Hahella chejuensis KCTC 2396: one gene and its partner. The protein of the gene in region 1 binds, or shares a complex with, the protein of each later gene. Links are inferred from orthologs where the notes say so. Each region holds a gene or a part of one and is shown on either strand. Other genes may lie near its edges. The genes, in order: accC and accD.

What was found.
Region 2: the proteins of accC (region 1) and accD are in contact, whole or in part, in a solved structure (PDB 8UXZ), measured with the Escherichia coli proteins. The link is inferred for Hahella chejuensis KCTC 2396 from one-to-one orthologs.

What each region holds. Positions count from the first base shown.
Region 1 is NC_007645.1:6,142,082-6,145,255, forward strand. What follows is about bases 188-3,038. They hold accC (acetyl-CoA carboxylase biotin carboxylase subunit), read left to right. Parts: upstream 188-868; coding sequence 869-2,209; downstream 2,210-3,038. Other genes in these bases: aroQ (type II 3-dehydroquinate dehydratase), read left to right, coding at 188-306; accB (acetyl-CoA carboxylase biotin carboxyl carrier protein), read left to right, coding at 323-778; prmA (50S ribosomal protein L11 methyltransferase), read left to right, coding at 2,224-3,038. Outside these bases: more of aroQ, read left to right, coding at 1-187; more of prmA, read left to right, coding at 3,039-3,102. UniProt on the Escherichia coli protein: This protein is a component of the acetyl coenzyme A carboxylase complex; first, biotin carboxylase catalyzes the carboxylation of the carrier protein and then the transcarboxylase transfers the carboxyl group to form malonyl-CoA.
Region 2 is NC_007645.1:2,491,361-2,494,433, forward strand. Bases 324-3,073 are described here. They hold accD (acetyl-CoA carboxylase, carboxyltransferase subunit beta), read left to right. Parts: upstream 324-1,107; coding sequence 1,108-2,040; downstream 2,041-3,073. Other genes in these bases: trpA (tryptophan synthase subunit alpha), read left to right, coding at 324-1,087; folC (bifunctional tetrahydrofolate synthase/dihydrofolate synthase), read left to right, coding at 2,086-3,073. In the rest of the region: trpB (tryptophan synthase subunit beta), read left to right, coding at 1-271; more of trpA, read left to right, coding at 284-323.

The DNA of each region.
Region 1 (3,174 bases):
CTGACGCTACAAAGCAATGCGGAATACGAATTGATTGATCGCATCCATGAAGCCAAAAAAGAAGGCGTGGACTTCATCATTATCAATCCGGCGGCCTTTACCCATACCAGCGTGGCGCTACGCGACGCCCTTCTCGGAGTCGGCATTCCTTTTATTGAGACGCACTTGTCCAATGTGCATGCCCGTGAGGCGTTCCGCCACCACTCTTATTTCTCCGATGTCGCCGTTGGTGTGATATGCGGATTCGGCAGCCAGAGTTACGAACTCGCTTTACAGGCCGCCTTTTCAAAGATTACCGGAAAATAAATTACGAGAGCCTATGATGGATATCAGAAAAGTAAAAAAACTTATTGAACTGATTGAAGAGTCAGACATCGCCGAAATCGAAATTAAAGAAGGCGATGATTCCGTACGCATCAGCCGCCGTCTGGCTGGCGCCGAGCCGGTATACGTCACTTCTGCGGCAATAGAAACGCGCCCTGCGGCGGCCCCCGTGGCGGCGTCCGCTCCTGCGGTGGAAGCAGACGCCGGACCACAATATAACGGGCATCTGGTCAAATCGCCCATGGTTGGCACCTTCTACCGTGCGCCATCGCCCTCCGCGCCAGTGTTTGCAGAAGTTGGCCAGACCGTCAAAGCAGGCGACGTACTGTGTATCGTCGAGGCGATGAAGATGATGAACCAGATTGAAGCGGACAAGTCCGGCACAGTTGAAGCCATTCTGGTGGAAAACGGACAACCGGTGGAGTTCGACCAGCCGCTGTTCTCGATTGTCTAAGAGCCCCACCCGGGCTCTTCCCGTTCAGCGGGACATCCTGATCATTCCGGCGCAAGCCGGACGGCATTGTTTTTTTAGGGTACTCCTACCATGTTGGAAAAAGTGCTTATCGCCAATCGAGGCGAAATTGCGTTACGCATCCTGCGCGCCTGCAAAGAGTTGGGCATTAACACCGTAGCGGTGCACTCAAGCGTGGACCGCGACCTGATGCACGTGCGGCTGGCGGACGAATCCGTCTGTATCGGCCCGAACAGCCCCACGGACAGCTACCTGAATATTCCCGCCATTATCAGCGCGGCGGAAGTGACCGACAGCGTCGGCATTCATCCAGGCTACGGCTTTCTGGCGGAAAACGCCGATTTCGCCGAGCAGGTGGAGAAAAGCGGCTTCGTCTTTATCGGCCCCAAGCCGGACACCATTCGCCTGATGGGCAACAAGGTCTCCGCGATACAAGCCATGCGCAAAGCGGGCGTGCCGACGGTGCCGGGCTCCGATGGACCCATCACTGAAGATAAAGAACGTACGCTGGAAGTCGCTCGTAAAATCGGCTATCCGGTCATCATCAAGGCCGCTTCCGGCGGCGGCGGACGCGGCATGCAAGTGGTCAACAGCGAAGCTGCGCTGCTTAACGCCATCCAGTTGACGCAAAGCGAAGCCAAAGCCGCCTTTGGCGACCCCACGGTTTATCTGGAGAAATTCCTCGATCGTCCCCGCCACATCGAAGTACAGGTGCTGGCCGACGGACAAGGCAATGTTATCCACCTGGGCGACCGCGATTGCTCCCTGCAGCGCCGCCACCAGAAAGTTCTGGAAGAAGCCCCCGCTCCGGATGTCGACCCCGAAGCCCGCGCCGCCACACTGAACTCCTGTGTGCAGGCCTGTCTGGATATCGGCTACCGTGGCGCTGGAACTTTTGAGTTCCTGTACCAGGACGGACGTTTCTACTTCATTGAGATGAACACCCGCGTTCAGGTCGAGCATCCCGTGTCAGAGATGATCACTGGCGTCGATATTGTGAAAGAACAGTTGCGCATCGCCTCTGGAATGCCTCTTTCCATCAAGCAGGAAGACATCCAGTTCCGCGGTCACGCCATTGAATGCCGCATCAACGCGGAAGATCCGCGCACCTTCACACCCAGCCCCGGGACCGTGACGCATTACCACGCGCCAGGCGGCAACGGCGTGCGTGTTGACTCCCATTTATATAGCGGATATAAGGTTCCACCTTATTATGACTCACTGATCGGCAAGGTGATTTGCTGGGGCTCCAACCGCAACAACGCGCTGGATCGCATGAATAATGCTCTGGACGAAATGCTGGTGGAAGGCATCAAAACCAATATTCCTCTGCACCGCCGGTTAGTGACCGACGCAGGCGTACGCCGTATGGAGTACACCATTCACTATCTGGAAAAGCTGTTAAAAGCTTGATTTGAGGAACGCAGGTGTCCTGGTTACAAGTAAAAGTCTTAACTGATGAAGCCGGGGCGGCCGCTCTGGAGCAGATTTTCGAGGGCCTCGGCGCCCTCTCCGTCACTATGCTCGACGCTGCCGATGATCCCGTCCTTGAGCCTGACCTTGGAACCACTCCCCTGTGGCGCAACACTCAGGTTGTTGCGCTTTTCAGCGCCGACACCAGCGCGGAAATGGTTCGAGAGCAATTGGAGCGTAATCAAATTGCGGCCGCGGACATTGAGTGCGAGGTCATTGAAGATCGTGACTGGGAAAGAGAGTGGATGACCCACTTCCACCCCATGCGTTTTGGCTCCCGACTGTGGATTTGTCCAAGCTGGGGGGAGCCCGAAGATCCAAACGGCGTCAACTTATTGCTCGACCCCGGTTTGGCTTTTGGCACCGGCACTCATCCCACCACCGCGCTTTGCCTCACATGGCTGGATAGTCAGCAGCTGCAAGGCAAGCAGGTTATCGACTTTGGTTGCGGCTCCGGCGTGCTAGCCATCGCAGCCTTGTTGCTGGGTGCGGATCACGCCACCGGCACGGATATCGATCCACAGGCTCTGGAAGCAAGTCGCGACAACGCCGAGCGCAATAGCGTCAGCGAAGGCCTGACCCTGCACTTTCCGGAGCAAATGCCGGAGATGCAGGCGGAAGTCGTTATCGCCAATATCCTGGCCAATCCATTGATCAGTCTGGCGCCCAAACTGGCGACTCTTACCCTGCCCGGCGGCTCTATCGCCCTGTCCGGCATACTGAAAGATCAGGAAGAAGCCGTAGCGGAAGCCTATCGTAATTACTTCGAACTGGACCCCACCGAGTACAAAGAGGACTGGGTCCTGATCAGCGGTAGACGCCTGCCTTATTGATCGCCAATCCGGCGTCTTTTCAAGGCGCCGGTTAGCCATTCCCGCGATAGACAGCCCCCCTTCGCTAGGCGA
Region 2 (3,073 bases), 3.7 Mb from region 1 along the record:
CTACCCGGGCGTCGGTCCTGAGCATGCCTGGCTCAAAGACATCAAGCGCGCGGATTATGTTGCGGCAACTGACGAAGAGGCGCTGCGCGCTTTTCATACCCTGACTCGGGTGGAGGGCATTATGCCTGCGCTGGAATCCAGTCATGCGGTGGCTTACGCCATGAAGCTCGCCAAGACCATGGATAAAGACCAGATCATTATCGTCAACTTGTCCGGGCGCGGCGATAAAGACATCCATACTGTGGCCAAGCTTGACGGAATTGAAATTTAAAAAGGGTATGACATGAGCCGAATTAAGCAATGCCTGGAGACATTAAAGGCGAACAACAAAACCGCGCTGATTCCCTATGTGACCGCAGGCGATCCTGCGCCGCAGCATACTGTCGCTATCATGCACGCCTTGGTTGAGTCGGGCGCTGACATCATCGAATTAGGCGTGCCGTTTTCCGACCCCATGGCGGACGGCCCCGTGATTCAGCTGGCCTGTGAGCGCGCCCTGGAGCACGGGACCTCCCTGAGAATGGTGTTGGGCATGGTGGAGGAGTTCCGCAAGACCAACACTGAGACGCCTGTCGTACTGATGGGTTATTTGAATCCGGTGGAAGCCATGGGCGTGCATCCGTTTACCGACGCAGCCAAGGCGGCGGGCGTGGATGGCGTATTGCTCGTGGACTTGCCGCCGGAAGAAGCGGACATGGCGGCGCCGCACCTGAAAAGGGCGGGGTTGGATGTTATCTTTCTGATCGCTCCAACCACTACAGAGGACCGTATCGCCGCCGCTGCGAAATTCGGCAGCGGATATTTATATTATGTGTCGTTGAAAGGAGTGACTGGCTCTAATGCTCTGGACATTGACGATGTGGAGAAGCATGTCAACGCCATCAAGGCTCTGACCGACATGCCTGTCGGCGTGGGCTTCGGCATCAAAGACGCGGCCACGGCGAAAGCAGTGTCGGCAGTATCCGATGGTGTAATTGTCGGTAGCGCACTTGTGAATACAATAGCGACTAATGCTGAAAATCCTGAGCAAATGCGCGCCAAGGTAAAAGAGCTGCTTAGCTCCATGCGCGCCGCTATGGACGAATAAACAAGTGAGTAGGGTTTAATATGAGTAACTGGTTAGAAAAAATTATTCCGGGAATGGGGGGAGCTCAGTCGAAGCACAAGAGTAACGTTCCCGAAGGCTTGTGGAAAAAGTGCCCTAAGTGCAGCGCCGTACTCTATCGCCCTGAATTGGAGAAAAACCTGGATGTGTGCCCGAAATGCCAGCATCACATGCGCATATCCGCACGCAGGCGTATCGACATTTTCCTGGACGGCGCCGACAGGATGGAAATCGCCCCTGAGCTGGAGCCGGCGGATCGTCTGAAATTCAAAGACACCAAACGCTATAAAGATCGCCTGGTCAGCAACCAGAAAGCGACGGGTGAGAAAGACGCTCTGGTGGCCTTTAAGGGAACTGTCGCCGGCGTGCCGGTTGTGGCGGTGGCGTTTGAGTTCAACTTCCTGGGCGGCTCCATGGGCGCTGTGGTAGGCGAGAAATTCGTTCGCGCAGTGAATGTCTGTCTGGAAGAAAACCGCGCCCTGATCTGCTTCTCCGCCAGTGGCGGCGCGCGTATGCAAGAGGCGCTGATCTCTCTGATGCAGATGGCGAAAACCGCAGCGGCGCTGGAAGTGATGAAGCAGCGCGGTCTGCCGTACATCTCGGTGATGACCGACCCCGTGTTCGGCGGCGTATCCGCCAGTCTCGCCATGCTGGGCGATCTGAATGTGGCCGAGCCCAATGCGCTGATTGGCTTCGCGGGTCCTCGCGTTATTGAGCAGACCGTGCGTGAAAAGTTGCCTGAAGGCTTCCAGCGCAGTGAATTCCTGCTGGAGCATGGCGCGCTGGATATGATTCTTTCCCGTAATCAATTGCGCCGCAGACTATCGATGCTCATCTCCAAGATGATGAAGCTGCCAGAGCCTGAATTTGAAAACGAAGAAGAACTTGAAGAAGAGGAAATGGAAAGGCCCGAGCCGCCAGATAACGTAGAATAATCGGCCTCAAGCCTGATATCGGATCTCTAAGCGTAGATAAGGAATATGGAACCTCGAAGACTGTCTGACTGGCTTGACTATGTTTCGCAACTGCATAGTCAAGTTATCGAAATGGGGCTGGACCGCGTCAATGACGTATTCCGCCGACTTTGTCGCAACGCCAGGCTGGCGAAAACCGTCGTAACTATTGCGGGAACCAACGGCAAGGGGTCTACGTTGGCGGCGGTAGAGGCGCTTGCGCTCGCTGCTGGTAAAACTGTCGGCGCTTACACCTCGCCCCATATTCTACGTTTTAACGAGCGCGTGCGCATTAATGGCGTTGATGTCAGCGATGAGGCGCTTGAGGCGGCGTTCGCCGCCGTCGAATCGGCCCGCGGTCAAACGGCGCTGACCTATTTCGAGTTCACCACTCTGGTGGGCTTCTATTTATTCCAGCAAGCCAGGCTGGATTTGGTTCTGCTGGAAGTCGGCCTGGGCGGACGCCTGGATGCGGTTAACATTGTTGATCCGGATTTGGCGGTGATCACCAGCGTGGATCTGGATCATCAGGAATGGCTGGGTGAGTCCCGTGAAGACATCGGTCGTGAAAAGGCCGGTATTCTGAGGCCGGGCATCCCTCTGATCATTGCCGAAGAGGCTCCGCCTACCAGTGTGGTGGACGTGGCTGGGAAACTGGGCTGCGCAACCTTCATCTGGCGTCAGGACTTTACTCTCGAGCGCACTGGCGACGCGTCGCAAGCCTTGCAATGGCGTGGTCGCCGCAAGCATGCGGACATTGTTGTTGACGGCCTGAGTGATAATGGCCTGCCTATGGCCAATATGGCGGCGGCGATGCAGGTCGCCATGCTGCTCGACTTTCCACTGTCTGAATCCCAGGTCGCCGCTGTAATCGCCGGCGTCAAAGTTCCGGGACGGTTCCAGTTGCTGCGCCGTGACCCAGAGGTATACGCCGATGTGGGGCATAACCCTCACGCCGCGCGCTATCTCAAGCAATGGCTGGGTGGATTGCCAGTTAAGAAGCCGCAAATCGCGG